4 regions of the Streptosporangium oxazolinicum genome follow, and region 1 is predicted to be linked to each of the others. Evidence: riboswitches for the same ligand, from Rfam matches in the RefSeq annotation. Region 1 holds a riboswitch; each other region holds the start of a gene.
What was found. A riboswitch is a leader RNA that binds a small molecule or an ion and turns the genes downstream of it on or off. The one in region 1 is predicted to bind cobalamin.
Positions count from the first base shown of each region.

Region 2: it holds a riboswitch for cobalamin, as region 1 does, so the genes downstream of both, ABD817_RS21170 ((2Fe-2S)-binding protein) here and metE (5-methyltetrahydropteroyltriglutamate--homocysteine S-methyltransferase) in region 1, are expected to answer to the same signal.
Region 3: it holds a riboswitch for cobalamin, as region 1 does, so the genes downstream of both, ABD817_RS27190 (CbtB domain-containing protein) here and metE (5-methyltetrahydropteroyltriglutamate--homocysteine S-methyltransferase) in region 1, are expected to answer to the same signal.
Region 4: it holds a riboswitch for cobalamin, as region 1 does, so the genes downstream of both, ABD817_RS15535 (ribonucleoside-diphosphate reductase subunit alpha) here and metE (5-methyltetrahydropteroyltriglutamate--homocysteine S-methyltransferase) in region 1, are expected to answer to the same signal.

Region 1 covers NZ_BAABAQ010000005.1:418,131-422,899, reverse strand. The annotation lists gene metE (5-methyltetrahydropteroyltriglutamate--homocysteine S-methyltransferase) at 1-2,012, opposite strand, end outside; cobalamin riboswitch at 2,123-2,334, opposite strand; gene ABD817_RS17175 (uridine kinase family protein) at 2,666-3,403, shown strand; gene ABD817_RS17170 (hypothetical protein) at 3,659-4,066, shown strand; gene ABD817_RS17165 (NsdA family TPR-like regulatory protein) at 4,353-4,769, opposite strand, start outside.
Region 2 covers NZ_BAABAQ010000007.1:371,565-376,333, reverse strand. The annotation lists gene ABD817_RS21190 (CobW family GTP-binding protein) at 1-918, shown strand, start outside; gene rpsR (30S ribosomal protein S18) at 915-1,145, shown strand; gene ABD817_RS21180 (transglutaminase domain-containing protein) at 1,396-2,112, shown strand; gene ABD817_RS21175 (hypothetical protein) at 2,184-2,636, shown strand; gene ABD817_RS21170 ((2Fe-2S)-binding protein) at 2,664-3,494, opposite strand; cobalamin riboswitch at 3,539-3,721, opposite strand; gene ABD817_RS21165 (L-threonylcarbamoyladenylate synthase) at 4,248-4,769, opposite strand, start outside.
Region 3 covers NZ_BAABAQ010000011.1:205,376-210,144, reverse strand. The annotation lists gene ABD817_RS27205 (magnesium chelatase subunit D family protein) at 1-890, opposite strand, end outside; gene ABD817_RS27200 (histidine phosphatase family protein) at 941-1,504, opposite strand; gene ABD817_RS27195 (CbtA family protein) at 1,501-2,241, opposite strand; gene ABD817_RS27190 (CbtB domain-containing protein) at 2,249-2,443, opposite strand; adenosylcobalamin (AdoCbl) riboswitch at 2,461-2,594, opposite strand; gene dop (depupylase/deamidase Dop) at 2,713-4,230, opposite strand; gene ABD817_RS27180 (acyltransferase family protein) at 4,318-4,769, opposite strand, start outside.
Region 4 covers NZ_BAABAQ010000005.1:5,784-10,552, reverse strand. The annotation lists gene ABD817_RS15535 (ribonucleoside-diphosphate reductase subunit alpha) at 1-2,292, opposite strand, end outside; cobalamin riboswitch at 2,409-2,611, opposite strand; gene ABD817_RS15530 (tripartite tricarboxylate transporter substrate-binding protein) at 2,616-3,635, opposite strand; gene glmS (glutamine--fructose-6-phosphate transaminase (isomerizing)) at 3,870-4,769, opposite strand, start outside.

The DNA of each region.
Region 1 (4,769 bases):
CCGCGCGTGTAGCCGAAGGCGCGCAGGTCGTCCAGGAGTTCCATCCGGGAGCGGGCCGCCTCGACGCTGGTCACGTCGGCGTCCAGGTCGCCGATCGCGCCGATGATCTCCCCGAACTCCGAGTAGCACATGTGGGTGTGGATCTGCGTGCTGTCGGCCACCCCGCTGGTCGCCAGCCGGAACGCGTCGACGGCCCACTCCAGGTAGGCCTCGCGGTCGGCCCGCCGCAGCGGCAGCAGCTCGCGCAGCGCGGGCTCGTCGACCTGGATGATCCTGATGCCCGCCGCCTCAAGGTCGTGGGTCTCGTCGCGCAGGGCGAGCGCCACCTGCCTGGCGGTCTCGCCCAGCGGCTGGTCGTCACGGACGAAGGACCAGGCCAGCATGGTCACCGGGCCGGTCAGCATGCCCTTGACCGGCTTCTTCGTCCGCGACTGCGCGTAGGAGGCCCAGCGCACCGTCATCGGCTCGGGACGGGAGACGTCGCCGAACAGGATCGGCGGGCGGACGTAGCGGCTGCCGTACGACTGCACCCAGCCGTGTTCGGTGGCGGCGTAGCCCTCCAGCATCTCGGCGAAGTACTGGACCATGTCGTTGCGCTCGGGCTCGCCGTGCACCAGCACGTCCAGGCCGATGTCCTCCTGCAGCGCGATGACGCGGTCGATCTCGGCCTCCATCCTGCGCTCGTACCCGGCCCTGTCGATGTCGCCCGCGCGCAGGGCGGCGCGGGCCTGGCGCACCTCGCCGGTCTGCGGGAAGGAGCCGATGGTGGTGGTGGCCAGCGGCGGCAGACCCAGGTCGGCGTTCTGCACGGCGAGCCGCTCGGCGTGCGGGGCGCGCGGGGTGCCCTTGCCCAGCGCGTCCAGCCTGGCCCGCACCCGGGGGTTGAGGAACCGCTCCGTGACGTTCTCCCCCGCGATGACCTCCTCACCGTTCAGCGCCCTGCCGATCCGTACGACCTCGTCGACCTTCTGCCTGGCGAAGGCCAGCCGCTCGCGCAGCCGAGGGTCCAGCGAGGTCTCGGCGTCCAGGTCGAGCGGGACGTGCAGCAGCGAGCAGGAGGTGCTCACCACCAGCCGGTCGCTCAGCCCGAGCAGCGCGGCGCAGGTCGCCAGCGCCTTCGCGGTGTCGGTACGCCAGACGTTGCGGCCGTCGACGACCCCGGCGACGAGGGTCTTGCCGGGCAGCCCGCCGACGGCGGCCAGCGCCTCCAGGTTGCCGGGCGCCGAGACGAAGTCCAGGCCGACGGCCTCGACCGGGCCTCGGGCCAGGATCTCCAGCGCGGGCCCGATCTCACCGAAGTAGGTGGCCACCAGCATCCGGGGCCGACTGCTGAGCGCGCCCAGCCGCGCGTAGGCCCGGCGCAGCGCGGCCAGCTCCTCGTCCGTACGGTCGGCGGCCAGCACCGGCTCGTCCAGCTGCACCTCGGTCACCCCCGCCGCGGCCATCCGTTCCAGCAGCTCGGCGTAGGTCTCCAGCAGGCCGTCCAGCAGCCGCAGCGGCGCGAAGCCGGGCTCGGTGGACTTGGCCAGCAGCAGGAACGACAGCGGCCCGACCAGCACCGGCCGGGTCTCGACGCCCAGCCGCCGCGCCTCGGCGTACTCGGTGAGCGGCTTGCTCCAGTCGAGCCGGAACCGGGTGCCGGGTCCCAGCTCGGGAACCAGGTAGTGGTAGTTGGTGTCGAACCACTTGGTCATCTCCAGCGGCGCCACCCCCTCGGCGCCCCGGGCCATCGCGAAGTACGGGTCGGCGGCCCCGGCGAACCGCTCGGGCACCGCCCCCACCATCGCGATCGTGTCCAGCACGTGGTCATACAGCGAGAACGTGTTGGACGGCACCGCGTCCAGCCCCGCCTCCGACAGCTCCCGCCACGTCCGCTCCCGCAGACCCTCGGCCGTCTCCCGAAGAGCGGCGGCGTCCGTGCGCCCGGCCCAGTAATCCTCCGTCGCCCGCTTCAACTCGCGACGGCCCCCGATACGGGGATACCCCAAAACGGTCGTAGTGACCTGACTCATGGCGTCCTTCCCTCGGCTCATGCCATGCCAACCCACAGCCACACGGAAGGAACACACGGGAAAGACACCTCCCAGGCCCTCCCACGAGGCCACGGATCACCGCGCACCGGACGGCACACGGACGGCTGGCAGGTCTTCGGACTCGCGGGCACCACACTCAACCCCTACTGACCGTCGCTTCCCAGATGCCACGCACCCAGTGCCTATGACGGCGTTCGTTCCCACTCACCGCTGCGGGGCAGTCCCGGACTCCCACCGGGTTCCCTCTTACGACTCCCAGCGCCAACACGACACCGGAAGAACCAACCGCACCACGAGCATAACCCGCCCGCACCTCCGGCCGGAGCCACCGTCCGGCGCATCGAAGAAGCGGGAACCGTACTGCGGCCACCCGGAGGGTGGGAAAGGAAAGAAGGCCGCCTTCGGAAATGCCCCTGCAGAAGAAATGGGCTCGTCCCGGGTGGAGGAGACACCTCGCAGACCACCAGGGAGCCGTTCGCCGAGCGGTGGTACGCCGCGAGCTGCCCCGGGGAATGGCCGGTAGGTCTTTGAGGGTGATTTGGTGGAGATCAAGGTCGGCAGCGCATCGCGACCGCTCCTGGGATTGCGAAAGAGAGGGACGACGGGCTGGTGGTGTGTGATCGTGTGAAGTGGTGCTGCTGTACATCGTTCAGCGTGACTGGTCGACGGCAGCGGCTCGTATGCTGATCTTTGTCCTCTCTTTCGAAGACAGGTTGTCGATGCATCTGCATCCAGGCGAGACCGAGGCCGTTGGCTGGCGGGTGGTGACCGTGCTCGACGCCGTCCGGCAGCTGCGTGATGCTTCACCCGACGTCACCGGACGCCCGCGGGTGATCGCGATCGACGGCCGGGGCGGCGCCGGCAAGACGACCCTGGCCGAGCGGCTACGCAAGGGGGTGCCTAACTCCGCCATCGTGCACACCGACGACATCGCCTGGAACCACGCCTACTTCGACTGGGGCGCCGTGCTCGTCGAGAACATCCTGCACCCCCTGCACCGGGGTGAAGCGGTGAACTTCCGCCCTGATGCCTGGATCACCCACGACCGGCCCGGATCGATCACCATTCCCGCCGGTGCCGACTTCATCTGGGTCGAGGGCACCGGCATCATCCGCGAAGAGCTTGCCCCGTGGTTGGACGCCTCGGTGTGGATGCAGGGTGACCTCGACGAGCAAGAGCGCTTGTTGGTCGTCCGCGACGGCGACTCCCCCAAGCAGCTGGAGCACGTGGCGAACTGGCTGCTGGAGGAACTGCCGTTCATCTCACGAGAACAGCCGTGGGCCCGAGCCACCATGATCGTCGCTGGCCCTCCGCAGATCGACCACGACCCGGACACCGAGTTGGTCGTCGCCCCGCCGACCAGCCCTTAGGTTGGCCGGTCCACCCGCAGAACGCGGGTGAGCGGTTCGAGAGCCGCGCCTCCCGCCGGCAGCCACCAAAACCCCTCCGGTAAGGGATTTTTCCTGGCGGTGTGGCAGGTACGGGACGTGACCCCATACAGGCCGAGCCAACGCTTTCACAGCTCATCACCGTTCAACTTCCCGGCTCTTCCACGAGAAGCGGCGAAGCGCGGTTCCAGCTCCCTCTCTTGATCATCGCACGCGTGCCGCACGACCATGGAGACCATGCCGAGCACTGCGCAGGACGACCTCCACAGCACGCGACCACCATCGACGGCGAGACGGAAGCGGCGCTGGAAACTCCCGGCGGCTATCGCGGCATCATTCGTACTGTTCTTCGCGCTCATCATGACGCCTCAGTGGATTCACAACCGTCAACTCGACGGCCTTGCCAACCGTTTTCTTAGCTATCCTCTACCTCCCGAGACCAGATTCTCCGATGACGAGGTGCAGGCGTCAGTGGCGCTGCGGGGCAACAGCAACCACTGCGACTACCGCCTCAGGTTCAACCTGGGCACGAAACTGTCGCCGGACGAGGTCGCGCGTCACTACAAAGCCGCGCAGATCGGCATCGAAGGAGGCGGAATCTCCGTCGTCGTCTGGACACCTTCGGAGCCCCCACCCTTCCCCTGAGCTTCGACGACAAGCTGATCATCGTCGAGGTGCAGGACAACCTCCATGACCCGGGCTGGGATCTTCGCTGCCACTGATCATGAACGGCACCCCCTTGGCGAGCCTCGCCGTACCCGTGCTGACCACCGGGCCGCGCAAGCTCAGACGTTTCTCGGCCCGCCTGCCCCTGCCGAAGAGACCGCCCCCCTGCCGGAATGGCGCTACGCCGGAAGCGGCCACCGACACGGCAACGCATCGTGACTGCACGCACGATTACCAGAGAACGGGTAACAACATAGGCCAGTTGTCATGCGGCGAGCGGTGGGGTTTCGGGGGAAATCATGGATTGCAGGTGTTCGCGCGCCTGTCGTATCTCCGGGGTGGCGTTCCATTTGAGGGACGCTCGGAGTATTTCATGCACCCGTTTGTCGACCCTCGCCGAAGCGACGAACGGGAGCGCTCGCGCCAGTTCGTTCATCCGATCGGCCGCGAAAGAAGGGTCGGAAGCCCTCAGTGCCGTTTGTATCTGCCGTCCCAGGTATTGGGCCCGGAAAAGCGGTGACCATTGCCCGATGGTGCTGGCCGCTTCGTTGAGAAGCGTTCCGGCTTCCCCATATTCGCGGAGTTGGCTCAGTCCGATGCCGACGTCACCCGCCAGGGCGGCTTCCCCGAAGGGGGAAAGCCCTCCGACATTGAGCGCACGATCGAGCGCGTCCCGGGACGC
Region 2 (4,769 bases), on a different contig from region 1:
CTCGCACGAGCGCACTCGACGCCACTGCTCATCGTGGAACTGTGGGACTCGGTCGAACCCCGCACCGTCGCCGAAGCCCTCGCCTGGCACGAGGACACCGTGCACCGCCTGCGCCTGACCGGCGTACTGACCGCCCTGGACGCGGCACGCACGACCGACGACATCAGCTGCGACGACACCCTCGCCGCCCACGGCAAACACGCGGCGGCCGGCGACACACGCCACCTGGCCGAGGTGCTCACCCGCCAGATCGAATACGCCACCGCCCTCATCGTGTCCGGCACGGACGAGGAGGACATCGAACTCACCCTGGCCGTACTCGGCCACCTCGCCCCCACCACCCCGGCCGCACCCCCCGACCGCACCCTGCCCACGGTCACCGGCACGAGAATCGACGTGGAAATGCTCGGAGCCCGCGTCGACCCGGCCACCGCCCAACTACCCTGCGACGCGCAAACCGGGGAGATCTCCACCGTCGTCTGGCACCGGCTACGCCCCCTGCACCCCCAACGACTGTTCGACGCCGTCGACGAACTCGTCACCGAAACCGTCCGCAGCCGCGGCCGATTCTGGCTGGCCAACCGGCACGAACGCCTGCTCGCCTGGGACGCCGTCGCCGGAGTCATCACCATCGAGGACGCCGGCCCCTGGCTGGTCACCCTGCCCGAAGCCGCCTGGGAGACACAAAGCCCCGCCCGCCGCATGGCCGCCACCCTCGACTGGACTCCCCAACTCGGCGACCGCGTCCAGCACCTCGTCTTCACCGGCCCCGACCTCGACCGCGACCGCATCCACCGCCTACTGGACTCCTGCCTGCTCACCGAGACCGAAACCCTGGCAGGCTCCGACATCTGGGCCACATACCCCGACCCGTTCGCCTTCGTCCTCGACCTCGACCTGAAGGAGACCTCCGCGTGAAACCCCGCCGCACCCCCCGCAAGAAGACCAATCCGCTACACGGCGTGAGCCACATCGACTACAAGGACACCACCCTGCTCCGCGCCTTCATCTCCGACCGCGGCAAAATCCGCGGACGCCGCGTCACCGGAGTCACCGTCCAGCAACAACGCCAACTGGCCACCGCGATCAAAAACGCCCGCGAAATGGCCCTGCTCCCCTACGCCTCCACCCCACGACCCCGCTGACCAGGCGAGAAAACACACCGAATGGACAACACCCCGGGAGCGAGCCGTAACGGCGTGCCGTACGAAACCCGCGACGACGACACCGCAGGGACCAGACCACGACCCGCCCCCGCGGCGTACGACCAACCCACCCTTCCCCCAAGCGAGACAGACGGACTCGACGGCCCGCACGCCGCACCCGGCGCGAAACCGCCATCCGTACGCGCTCGAACAGAACCGGACACGTCACGGACTCCGATACGGTCATGGAATGAAGCCGTCGCCTTCCCCCTCACGGCGTCGTCGCGCTGCCGTCCACCGAGAAACAAGCGGGAGAGAACCGTCGGCCACACCCATCCTCGACTGGCAGCATCCCCGGGTGCTGGAGCTGGCGACCGAAGCCCGGCGTAAAGACACCTCGACGGATCGGGATCTCCTGATCACGGCCCACCGGCTCATCACCGCGCGAATACGCCCGGTGTATGCCATGAACGACACCCAGCCGGTCTCCAGAACGCTTCTCCTGGAGCGCGGATCGTGCAGCCAGCGACTGGCGGCGCTGGAAGCGGTAGGACGGGCCCACGGAATCGCCAGCCGGGTCAGGGGATTACTGGTGAGCGGACGCTTCTGGCACCCTCGCTTTCCCCGGCTACGAGCATTGGTCCCGCGCCAGGTGGTGCTCGCCTGGCCGGAGTTCCTGCTCGACGGTGAATGGGTGACCGTCTCCGAGTTGTACGGCGAGCTGAACACGCTGCGGAGGAAGGAGGGATTCACCAACATCGGTGCTGAGACGCTCTTCGACGCGGTGGCCCGCACCGCCGTCGATTGGGACGGCATCACCGGCTCATCATGTGACCTGTCCAACTACGTGCTAGCCGACCTGGGATATTTCAGCTCCCGCGATGCCTTGTTCCGGGCGCACGGCCAGACATTGTGCACGCCGGTCCGCATCACCGCCGACCTCGTCATGGGGCGCCGGTCGGCTTGAGACGCGAGCCTCGACCACATCCCGCACGGCCCCGCCGGAAGCCAACCCCCGACCGTCCCGGAGAAGCCACCATGACCCCGCCCGAGAACATCACAACCTGGCACGACGCCCGCTACGACCTGCCCGTCAGCCGGCAACTGGAGCGCTACAACGAGCTGGCCGCCCGAAACGCGTCAGCCCGCGCCCGCGCGGAACTGATGGCCCGGGGAACCTACGACCCCACCCGGCACGGAACCGAAGACCGGCCCCCGCTCACCGTCGCCGAACACCTCGAACTGCTGGCACTGGCCGAGAGCATCGCACGCACCGTACGCCACCCCGCCAACATCCACCACGCACTGCTGGCCGGAGCCACCTGGGCCGACATCGCCCTCGCCCTCGACTCCGACGCCACCACCCTGCGGCAGGACTACCGGCAGTGGGCCGACGACCAGCACGACCTCAACCAGCACCACCCCACCCTCGGCATGACCGCCGACGAGCACACCGCCGCGATCGCCAGAACCACCCAAGACCATCCATGACCACCCGCTCACCCCGAAGGTAGCTCATCAAGACCCTCCGGGCTGCCGCAAAGCCGCAGCCCACTGCCGGTGACGGGTCCCGGAATCGACGAGAACACAGTCACCACACTTGCCGCCCCCGGGCAGACGGTAGAACAGACAGCAGGTACGCCGAACGAAGAACGGCTGCCCGGGAACGGGTTCGACCAGATCACCGCCACCCCGCAACACTCCCAGCGCGAGCAGCTCACGCCCAAGCGCGATAGCCCGAACGGCGAATCCGGGGCACCGGTCGACGACGGTCCGAACCGTTCCGGCCAGCGCGGAGGCGGCATTACCCCACAACAGCCCAGGGGCAATCCCCACGACCTCCCGTACGGACCACGCCAACGGCTCCAGCACCTCGGTCAGCACACCGCGATACAACGGTTCGGCGACCCCGGCGGGATCAAGGATCCGCCGACCGGTCGGACGCTCGGCCCGCAGCGGCAACGGCCCGCCGGACACCTCCCGCCAGTGAACAGACGCCAGGTCCAAGAGCAGATCATGCGTTACCACCGCACCGACGACAGGTGACCACAGGCGAGCGGCAAGCCCCTGAAACAGGATCGAGGCCGCCACCCTCGGCTCGTCGGTCCCCAGACGTCCGGCGACATCGATGATCCGCCGCCGCAGGAGCCCGGAATCGGCCGCCAGATCAATGAGCGGTCGCCAGCCCACCTCGATCGGACCGACCTCGAGCTCGAAGTAACCACTGATCGCGGAAACATCGGCGACCGCGGCCGACACCTCCGACGGTGATGCGGGAAGCAGCCCCGGCCAGGCGACAGAAGCCACGTCGTCGGCGCGTCCGGAGCCGGTGGGCCGGGGGCCAGGCATGGCGATCACCGTTCCTCCCTTGGGGAGATCCGCCCCAATTTCTGCGAGGAGGCGACCGCGTGAGTCTCCTGGCTCTCGGGTCAACGCTCCTCCCGGCCTTCCCACCCGTTATCCGGGCAGTGGCTTCGTCGGGATTCGCTCGCCGATCACAGTGGCGGGACCGCGCCGGATTCACACCGGCTTCCTCAGTCCGCCGTCGCCTACGCCAACCATGCTCGCACAACCACCATCAACGACAAAGCAGACCTCGGCTTCGCCGCGCCTGCGAAAACCCTGCGGAAGCCGTGACGATCGACATGACCGGCCGGGCGACCCACCGGAGCCGTGACCGGCCCTGAAGATCCCCCGCACCTCGCGCTGAGCCCCATCACCCCCGGAAGTTTGGGCTGTGAGCCCAGTCCCCTCCCGGGCCCCGTTGAATCGGCCTGGCGAACCAATGACGAAGCCACGAAGCTCACGACGGAGAGGAACCCATGCGTGTCACCAACCACACCGGGCGAACGGCACCGATCACCGGCGACGGCGTGATCGACATCGAGAAGACCGACGGTGTTGCTCGTAGGTGATGGTTTTGTGGTTTGCGTTTAAATGATCTTGAATCTGGTCGGGCGCCTTTACAATGTAGATTTATTTCGCGGCCCGGTCCGGACCGCCGATCGGCCAGATGGTCCGGACCGGGCCCTTCGCGGTGACCGCGTCCCGGGGTGGGACCCGCACGGACACGCCGACTGACTCCCGCGAGCCGCCGTGCCCCTACTCGAAGAGGGACGGGTCTCCGGTGCCCCGGCGGAGAATCTCGGGCTCGTCCTGCGAGAAGTCGACGACCGTCGTCGGGACGGCGCCGCACTCACCGGCGTCGATGACGGCGTCCACCACGTGATCGAGCCTCTCCTTGATCTCCCAGCCCTGCGTCAGGGGCTCGGCCTCGTCGGGCAGTAGCAGGGTGCTCGACACCAGCGGTTCGCCGAGCTCGGCCAGCAGCGCCTGTGTGACGACATGGTCGGGGATCCGGACACCGACCGTCTTCTTCCGGGGGTGCAGCAACCGCCGCGGCACCTCCTTGGTCGCGGGCAGGATGAAGGTGTAGCCGCCGGGGGTCGCCGCCTTGACCGAGCGGAACAGCGCATTGCTCACATGCACGAACTGCCCAAACTGGGCAAAGTCTCTACAGACCAGGGTGAAGTGATGATCACTGCCGAGGTCGCGGATCTCTCTGATCCGGTCGATGCCTTCCTTGTTTCCCAGCCGACACCCCAGCGCGTAGCCCGAGTCCGT
Region 3 (4,769 bases), on a different contig from region 1:
AGCAGCGCCGCGTCCGGCAGGACGACCTGGGCGACCCTGGTACGAGCCTCGGCGATGCGCGTGGCCAGCGCCCGCTCCTCCTCCGACCAGGCGGCGGCGAAGGCGTCGGGGTCGGCCTCGAAGGCCAGGCGGCGCCGGACCACGTCCACCCGCTGGGACGGTTCCCGCGAGGCCCGGACCTCCACGGTCAGCCCGAAGCGGTCGAGCAGCTGCGGGCGCAGTTCCCCCTCCTCGGGGTTCATCGTCCCGACCAGCAGGAACCGGGCGGCGTGCCGGACCGACACCCCCTCGCGCTCGACGTAGCAGGTGCCGAGGGCGGCGGCGTCGAGCAGCAGGTCCACCAGGTGATCGTGGAGAAGGTTGACCTCGTCGACGTACAGGACGCCCCGGTGGGCACCCGCCAGGAGGCCGGGTTCGAAGGATTTCACGCCCTCGGTGAGGGCTCGCTCGATGTCGAGGGAGCCGACGAGGCGGTCCTCGGAGGCGCCGACGGGCAACTCGACCAGTCGCGCGGGCCGCACCGCGCCGCCCCGGTCACCACCGGGCGGAGCCACGGCAGCCTGAGCCACGGCAGCCTGAGCCGCGTCAGCCTGGACCGCACCGGAGCGAGCCTCCCCGGGCCGAGCCGGGGGTTCCGTACGGGCCTCGTGCGGCCCGTCGGGGCAGCCGGGGTCGGGGGCGGCGGGGTCGCAGGAGAAGCGGCAGCCGGTCACCACCTCGACGGGCGGCAGGAGCGCGGCCAGCGCCCGGACGACCGTGGACTTGGCGGTGCCCTTCTCCCCCCTGACCAGCACTCCCCCGACCCGGGGGGAGACCGCGTTGAGGATCAGCGCGAGTTTCAGGTCCTCCAGCCCCACGATCGCGGTGAAGGGATAGCGGGAGTCACGCACCTTCGGGATCTCCTTCGTCAAGTCGTCGGGCCGTCACGTCGGTGGAGCCGTCAGGGGGAGTAGCTGAGCCGCCAGCGCCCGCCGCGCCCGGTGAGCCTCACCTGGGCCAGTGGCGCGACGTCGACGCGCCAGAACGCCTGGGCGGGGGCGCCGAGGGCGTGGACGACCGCGGCGCGGATGATCGCCGGGTGGGTGACCGCGACGGCCCTGCCGGGGGCGCGGGCGGCGAGCCAGCCGGACACCCTGGCGAGGAGCGCGGTGACCGGTTCCCCGCCGTGGGGCGCCGCGCCGGGGTCGCCGAGCCAGGACGCGAGCGCCTCGGGTTCGGCGGCCTCGACCTCGCCGAGCGTCATGCCGCTCCAGCGGCCGTAGTCGCAGTCGGCCAGCAGCGGGTCGTGCTCGGCCCGCAGGCCGAGTGCCGCCGCCGTCTGGACGCAGCGCAACTCGGCCGGGCAGGCCGCGGGACCCGGGGCGAGGTCCCGCGCCATCCCCTCGGCCCGGCGCAGGCCGCGTTCGTCGAGCGGTTCGTCGCCCGGGAACGCGGCCCGCGCCGTCGCCGAGGTGGAGGCGTGGCAGACCAGGAGCAGGCGGGTGACCCCCGAGGGGGTCGTCACACCGGGCCGCGCCTGCGGGCGGCGAAGGCGAACAGCGCGCCGACACCGGCCCAGAAGACCACCTGGGTCCCTATGGAGGCGACCCTGAAGTCCCACAGGAGGTCGGCGGGGAAGCCCTGGGGCACCTCCGAGATCTCCGGCAGGAGGATCCAGGCCGCGACGACGGGGATCAGCACGGCGGCGCCCGCCGACAGCCAGCGCACCCACGGTTCGCTCCGCGAGGCGTAGCGGTGGGCGGCGACCCCGGCGGCGACGGCGAGGATCCCGATGACCACGGCGACCAGGTAGAGCACGGTGCGCTGGTTGATGGTCTCCGGATCACCGACAGCCGGTGGGTTGGCGGGATATTTCACGAAAGGGATGAGGACGACGGCGGTGAACGCGGCGGCGGCGAGGGTGACCGCGAGCACCGGTTCCGAGCGGGGTCCCGCCCGCCCGCGTACGGCCGCGTAGACGAGGGAGAACAGGCCCCCGACCGCCAGGCCGTACAGGCCGAGGGCGAGGAAGAGCCCGAAGCGCTGCCCGTCCCTGCTGACCAGGGCCTCCTCCTCGTCGTGGGAGTGGGCCGCGGTGCCGGTGTCGTCGTGCGTCTCGGCCGGGGCGGCGGCCGCGGCCGCCTCCTCCAGCGCGATGGCCTGGTCGATGCGCGGTTCGCCGACGGTGTAGGCGAAGACGGCCGCGAGCAGCCCTGCGAGCAGTCCGACGACGAGGCCCCGGACGATGAGTTTGGTGATCACCTGTGGCTCAGTGACACGGCACGCCGAGCAGGTGACGCCCGTCGTGCATGAGTTCGTGCAGGTAGTTTCCCGCCTGGGAGATCGCTCCCTGGTCGAAGGTGACCAGGTAGGCGAGGAGCAGCAGCACCGGTACGGCGAGCAGCCAGCGGGTGAGCGAGGGCCATGGGATGGGCTGGGCGTGCGGTGCCGAGATCTGGCTCACGGCCACCTCCTCCGGGATTGACGCGTCCCTTTTCGTAGGTCGGTGGCGGTCGAGTGTGACCTGGCTCCCGGCCCTCGCGGGCCGGTTACAGTGGCGCGACCGCACCGGAATCTCACCGGATTTCCCTCGCACCGCCACAAAACATCCGGAACGTACCCCGGTTCTCCGTCCCCCGTCAATCCGGCTGTCCGGTTCGCGGGGATCCGGCGAGCCCGGGTACGCCGAGGGGGGAGGCTGCCCGGCCGGGCCGCCTCCCCCCTCTCAGGCGGTCACTGCTCGCCGGTCAGCGCCGTCACCAGCTCCGCGGCGGTACGGCAGCGGTCGAACAGCTCGCCCACGTGGGCCTTGGTGCCGCGCAGCGGCTCAAGGGTGGGGACGCGCTGCAGCGACTCGCGGCCGGGGATGTCGAAGATGACCGAGTCCCAGGAGGCCGCGGCCACCGACTCGCTGTACTGGCTCAGGCAACGGCCGCGGAAGTAGGCACGGGTGTCGCTGGGCGGCACCTCGATGGCCCGCTGGACCTCTTCCTCGGTGACCAGGCGCTGCATGCGGCCCCGGGCCACCAGCCGGTTGTAGAGCCCCCGCTCGGGACGGATGTCGGAGTACTGGAGATCGACGAGTTGCAGGCGCGGGTGCGACCAGGGAAGGCCGTCACGGGTGCGGTAACCCTCCAGGAGCTCCAGCTTGGCCACCCAGTCGAGCTCCCCGGACAGCTGCATCGGGTCTTCCGCCAGGCGGGTGAGGACCGACTCCCAGCGCTCCAGGATGTCCTTGGTGGGCTCGTCCAGGCCGTTGGCGCTGCGCTCCTCGGCGTACTTGCGCGCGAGCTCCAGGTATTCCATTTGGAGCTGCACGGCCGTCAGCCTGCGGCCGTCGCGCATGGCGATCTCGTACTTGAGCGTGGGGTCGTGCGAGACCGCGCGCAGGGCCTGGACGGGGTTGTCCACCGCGAGGTCGCGGGTGAAGTAACCGTCCTCGATCATGGCCAGGACGAGCGCGGTGGATCCCAGCTTCAGGTAGGTCGAGATCTCCGACATGTTGGCGTCGCCGATGATGACGTGCAGGCGGCGGTATTTCTCCGGGTCGGCGTGCGGCTCGTCCCGGGTGTTGATGATCGGCCGCTTGAGCGTCGTCTCCAGGCCCACCTCGACCTCGAAGAAGTCGGCCCGCTGGCTGATCTGGAAGCCCTCGCCCCGGGAGTCCTGGCCGATGCCGACCTTGCCCGCGCCGGTGACGACCTGCCGGGAGACGAAGAACGGCGTCAGGTGCCTGACGATGTCGGCGAACGAGGTGGCCCGGCGCATCAGGTAGTTCTCGTGGCAGCCGTAGGAGGCGCCCTTGTTGTCGGTGTTGTTCTTGTAGAGCTGGATCGGGGCGTTGGCCGGCATCGCCGAGGCGCGGACCGCCGCGTCGTGCATCACCCGCTCGCCCGCCTTGTCCCAGATCACCGCCGCCCGAGGATTGGTGCACTCGGGCGTGGAGTATTCGGGATGGGCGTGGTCCACGTACAGCCGGGCCCCGTTGGTGAGGATCACGTTCGCCAGGCCGAGGTCCTCGTCGGTCAGCTGGCTCTGGTCGGCCACCTCCCGCGCGAGGTCGAACCCCCGTGCGTCCCGCAGCGGGTTCTCCTCCTCGAAGTCCCATCGCGCGCGCCGTACCCTGGCGGCCGAGGCCGCCAGGTAGGCGTTCACGACCTGAGAGGAGGTCACCATCGCGTTGGCCCCCGGCTGTCCGGGCACGGAGATGCCGTATTCGGTCTCGATGCCCATCACCCGCCGTACCGTCATGCGCACCCTCTGTTCGTCAGGGACTGTTTCTCTCCGTGGTATCTATTCCCGACCCTAGACCCTTCACTATGCCCGGTGGTCGGACAGTTATGGCACCGAAGCCTTTTCGCCCGTTGCGAGGGGAAACGGGGAGAGCGCGGGGAGCTGTGACGGAGACGGGGATTCGGCCCTTCCACGCCTCCTGGATTTGACGAACTCCTGAAGCGGGCGCTCGGCCACCCGGTACACCAGGTAGGAGAACGCCATCGCGGCCAGCAGGGTGACCAGGGCGGTCAGCGGGGGCGGCAGCGTGTCCCGCAGGGCGGGGACGATCAGGACCGCGGCCGGGGTGTGGAACAGGTAGAGCGGGTAGGTGAGCGCCCCCAGGACGACCAGGCCGCGCCAGCGCAGCCACCCCAGCCAGCCCAGCGCCACCATCGCCATGAGCGCGTAGAAACCGATCACCGTGGCGACCACGGCCCACTCGGGCACCGGCATCGCGGCGTAGCCGACGTTCTCGACGCGCCCGGCCACCCGGTCGATCGCCGCGCTGACGGCCA
Region 4 (4,769 bases), 410 kb from region 1:
CTGGCAGGCGTCGCAGTACTCGGGGTTCTCCAGGGAGCAGGCGACGGCCTCGGGGTCGAGGACGGCCCGCTCCACCGGCGCCGCCACGGTGGCCTGCGCGATCCGGGTGGCCGGGCGCGAGCGCAGGTAGTAGGTGGTCTTGAGGCCCGACTTCCAGGCGTAGGCGTACATCGAGGAGAGCTTGCCGATGGTCGGCGTGGCCATGAAGAGGTTCAGCGACTGCGACTGGTCGATGTACGGGGTGCGCGCGGCGGCCAGGTCGATGAGTGCCTTCTGCGGCAGCTCCCAGGCGGTCCGGTAGAGCGTCCTCAGGTCGGCGGGGATCTCGGGGATGTCCTGCACGGAGCCGTCGGCGCGCTTGATCGCGTCGCGGATCTGCGCGGTCCACAGGCCACGGGCCTGGAGGTCGCGGACGAGATAGCGGTTGACCTGGAGGAACTCCCCCGAGAGGGTCTCGCGCTTGAAGACGTTGGAGACCTGCGGCTCGATGCACTCGTAGCAGCCCGCGATGGAGGCGATCGTGGCCGTCGGCGCGATCGCGATCATCAGCGAGTTGCGCAGGCCGGTCCCGGCGATCCGCTCCCTGAGCTCCGCCCACTCCGCCGACCCCGCCGCCCCGTAGTGGTCGGGGTGCAGCACCCCGGCGGCGGCCCTCGTCTCCTCGTACGAGGGATGGCGGCCCCGCTCCACGGCCAGGTCGGAGGAGGTCCGGTAGGCGGCGAGCGCGATCTCCTCGGAGATCCTGGTGGACAGCTCCAGGGCGCGCGGCGAGTCGAACGGCAGCCGCAGCGTGAACAGCACGTCGGCCAGGCCCATCACGCCGAGCCCGATCGGGCGCCACCTGCGGTTGGCGGCCTCCGCCTCGGGGGTCGGGTAGAAGCCCAGGTCGATGGTGCGGTCGAGGAAGCGCACGGCGGTGCGGACGGTCGCGCGCAGCCGTGCCCAGTCGACCCCGTCCCCGGCCTCCGCCGACAGATGGGCGGCGAGGTTGATCGAGCCGAGGTTGCAGACGGCGGTCTCCGCGTCGCCGGTGACCTCCAGGATCTCGGTGCAGAGGTTGGACAGGTGGATGACGTTCTCCGGCCTGGCCGTCTGGTTGGAGGTCCGGTTCGCCGCGTCCTTGAAGGTCATCCAGCCGTTGCCGGTCTGGGCGAGCGTGCGCATCATCCGCCCGTACAGGGTGCGGGCCGGGATCTGCCGGGTGAAGCGGCCCTCGGCCTCGGCGGCCCGGTAGGCGTCGTCGAACGCGGCGCCGTACAGGTCGGTGAGGTGCGGGACCTCCTTGGGGTCGAACAGCGACCAGACGCCGTCGGCCTCGACCCGGCGCATGAACTCGTCGGGGATCCAGTTGGCCAGGTTCAGGTTGTGCGTGCGGCGGGCCTCCTCGCCGGTGTTGTCGCGCAGTTCCAGGAACTCCTCGACGTCGGCGTGCCAGGGCTCCAGGTAGACGCAGGCCGCGCCCTTGCGGCGGCCTCCCTGGTTGACCGCGGCGACGCTGGAGTCGAGCGTGCGCAGCCAGGGCACGATGCCGTTGGAGTGGCCGTTGGTGCCCCGGATCAGCGAGCCCCGCGAGCGGACCCTGGTCCAGGCGATCCCGATGCCCCCCGCGTACTTCGACAGCCGCGCGACCTGCCCGTAGCGCTCGTAGATGGACTCCAGTTCGTCGCGGGGCGAGTCGAGCAGGAAGCACGAGGAGAGCTGGGGCCTGCGGGAGCCGGAGTTGAACAGCGTGGGCGAGCTGGGCAGGTAGGACAGGGTGGCCATCAGCGCGTACAGCTCGGCGGCCTCCTCGACGGTCTCGGACAGGCCGCAGGCCACCCGGAGGAAGAAGTGCTGCGGGCGCTCCAGGACCTTGCGGGTTCGCGGGTGGCGCAGCAGGTAGCGGTCGTAGACGGTACGCAGCCCGAAGTACTCGAACCTGGCGTCGGCCTCCGGGTCGACGAGCGCGTCCAGGACCCCGGCGTGGGCGGCCACGAACTCCGCGAGCCCGTCCTGGATCAGCCCCGCCTCGTGGGTCGCGGCGACGGACTCGGAGAAGCGGCGGACGCCGTGCTCGGCGGCCTCGTCGGCGATCAGCTCGGCCAGCATCGCGGCGGCGACCCTGGAGTTCTCCGGATCGGTGATCACCCGGGCGGCCGCCTCGTCGATGGCCAGCCTGCGATCGTCCGCCGCGCTCCCGGTGTTTCCGGTGCTCCCGGTGCCCATCGTGGCCGCCGCCGCGTTCCCGGTGTTCCCGGTGTTCCCGGTGGTTCCGGCGCTCCCCGTGGTGGTCTCCGCCAATGCCTGTGTCACGTAGTGCCCCTCGCTCGCTCGAACTTCCCCGTACGGCTCCGCCGGAGGGGCACGCGTCCGCGAGCGATCCCGGGCACGCCGGATCGCCTCGTTCCGCGGGCCCTCCCACGAGGCCCTGGACAGTCACGTCACCGGCAGGTCTTCGGACTCACGGGCGCACCGCACATGCCTACCGGCCGTCGCTTCCCAGGCATGGTTCGCCCAGTGCTTGACTGACGGCTTTCGTTCCCGTTCACCGCTGCGGGGCAGTCACCGGAATCTCACCGGGTTCCCTCTTGCCTCGCCCCTCGCGGGGCGAACCAGCAACGAGCAGGATCCTACATCTAGGGGCGTCTGACGCAACTACCCCAACAGGTTGTGTCGGAGGACTTCAACAGCCCGAGCTCGTGGAGGACACCGCGGGTGCGTGCCGTCTCGGTGAAGAGCCACTGGCGAAACTCGTCGCCACTGAGATAGACCCGGCTCCAGCCGTGGGCAGCGCACAGGGAACGCCAGCGCGGCGCGGCGTCGATCCTGTCACACAGGTCGATCGCGGCGTCCCGGTCCCCCGGACTCATGTCCTTGGGGCCCAGCAGGCCGCACCAGTCGCTGTACTCCAGCCGGACGTCGACCTCCATGAGCGTCGGCGCGTCGATCCCGTCGATCCGGCCGCCGGAGGAGACCACCAGGGGCCGCAGACGGCCCGCCCTGATTTCAGGCCGCAGGGCGCGCGCCGATCCCAGCAGGGCCGCCACCCGGCCGACCTGGAGCGCCTCGGCGGCATCCTCGGGGGCGAGGTATCCGGCGTACTCCAGCAGCCGGGTGTCCACCCCGAGGCACTTGCCGATCATCCCGTAGAGCACGTGGTCGGAGCCGCCCTCCGCCCCGCCGCCGACCGTCAGCCCCGCCGGGTTCCCGCGCAGCCGCGCGGCGAAGTCCTCGAAGGTACGCAGGCGGGAGTCGGAGGGGACGACCAGGACCGCCCAGTCGCCGACCAGGCGGGCGATGGGGGTGGCGGCGTTCACCACGGCGGTGGTGTTGGCGATCTCCGCGGCGGCCACCATCGGCATCGCGGTGACGAGCAGCCTGCCTTCGCGCGCGAAGGGGCCGTGGAAGGCGCCGAACGCGTCGCGCGGGGCGGAGCCCAGGGCACCCCGCCGCTCGACGGCCATGGCGGTACGCGCCAGTCCCGACTGGACCAGGACGGTCGCCAGCCTGCCCGCGATCCCGTCCCAGCCGTGGCCGTCGGCGGTCGGTTCGAGGATGAACAGGCGCTTCACCGCCGGACCGGCACCGCCGCCCGCGTCACACCCCGCGGCGACCAGGACCCCCGCCGCCAGTGCGAAAAACCCCCTGCGGCGCATAAGCGCCCCTTCCCCCAGGAAACCCTCACACCAAAGGTTACTTCTTACTCACTTTCTGTGACGAAGCGGGGGTATGTGGAAATGTCGCCCGCACTCGGACATGAGTCATCGGACCGCGCGGGAGCCCGAAGAGCCCCCCGGTGCCCACAGCGCCCCCGGCAGGCCGGAGCGAGGCCGGGGCACCGGGGGCGCGGGGGCGAGAGGCAGGGGCTGAGGGTCAGGAGCTGCGGGGCCTCACTCCACCGTGACGCTCTTGGCCAGGTTCCTGGGCTTGTCGACGTCCCGTTCCAGCGCCACGGCGGCGTGGTAGGCGAAGAGCTGGAGCGGGATCGAGAGCAGGATCGGGTCCAGCTCGGTCTCGTTCTTGGGCACCACGACGCAGTCGTCGGCCAGCTTGGGGTCCGTCGTGCGGTGGCCCACCATGAGCACCCGGCCACCCCGGGCACGGATCTCGCCCAGCGTGGTGAGATTCTTGTCCAGCAGCTCGTCGTCGGGGACGATCGCCACCGTCGGCATGTCCGGGCCGATCAGCGCCAGCGGCCCGTGCTTGAGCTCGCTCGCCGGGTACGCCTCGGCGTGCACGTACGAGATCTCCTTGAGCTTCTGCGCGCCCTCGCGGGCCACCGGATAGCCCCTGACCCGGCCCACGAACATCATGCTCGGCGACTCGGCGTACTTGCCCGCCAGCTCCCTGATCTGCGGCTCCAGCGCCAGGATCTCCTTGATCTGGTCCGGCAGCCTGCGCAGGCCGTCGCAGATCCTGCGGCCGTCGGCGGGAGACAGGTCACGCACCCGGCCCAGGTGCAGCGCGAGCAGCGCGAAGGCCACGGCGGTCGAGGTGAACGCCTTGGTGCTCGCCACCGAGACCTCGGGGCCCGCGTGCAGGTAGACGCCGCCGTCGCACTCGCGGGCGATCGCGCTGCCCACGGTGTTGACGATGCCGAGCACCCTGCCGCCCTTGCGCTTGAGCTCCTGGACGGCGGCGAGGGTGTCGTAGGTCTCCCCCGACTGGCTGATCGCCACGTAGAGGGTGTCGGCCTCCACCACCGGGCTGCGGTAGCGGAACTCGCTCGCCGGTTCCGCGTCGGCCGGGATGCGCGCCAGCTCCTCGATGAGCTGCGCGCCGATCTGGCC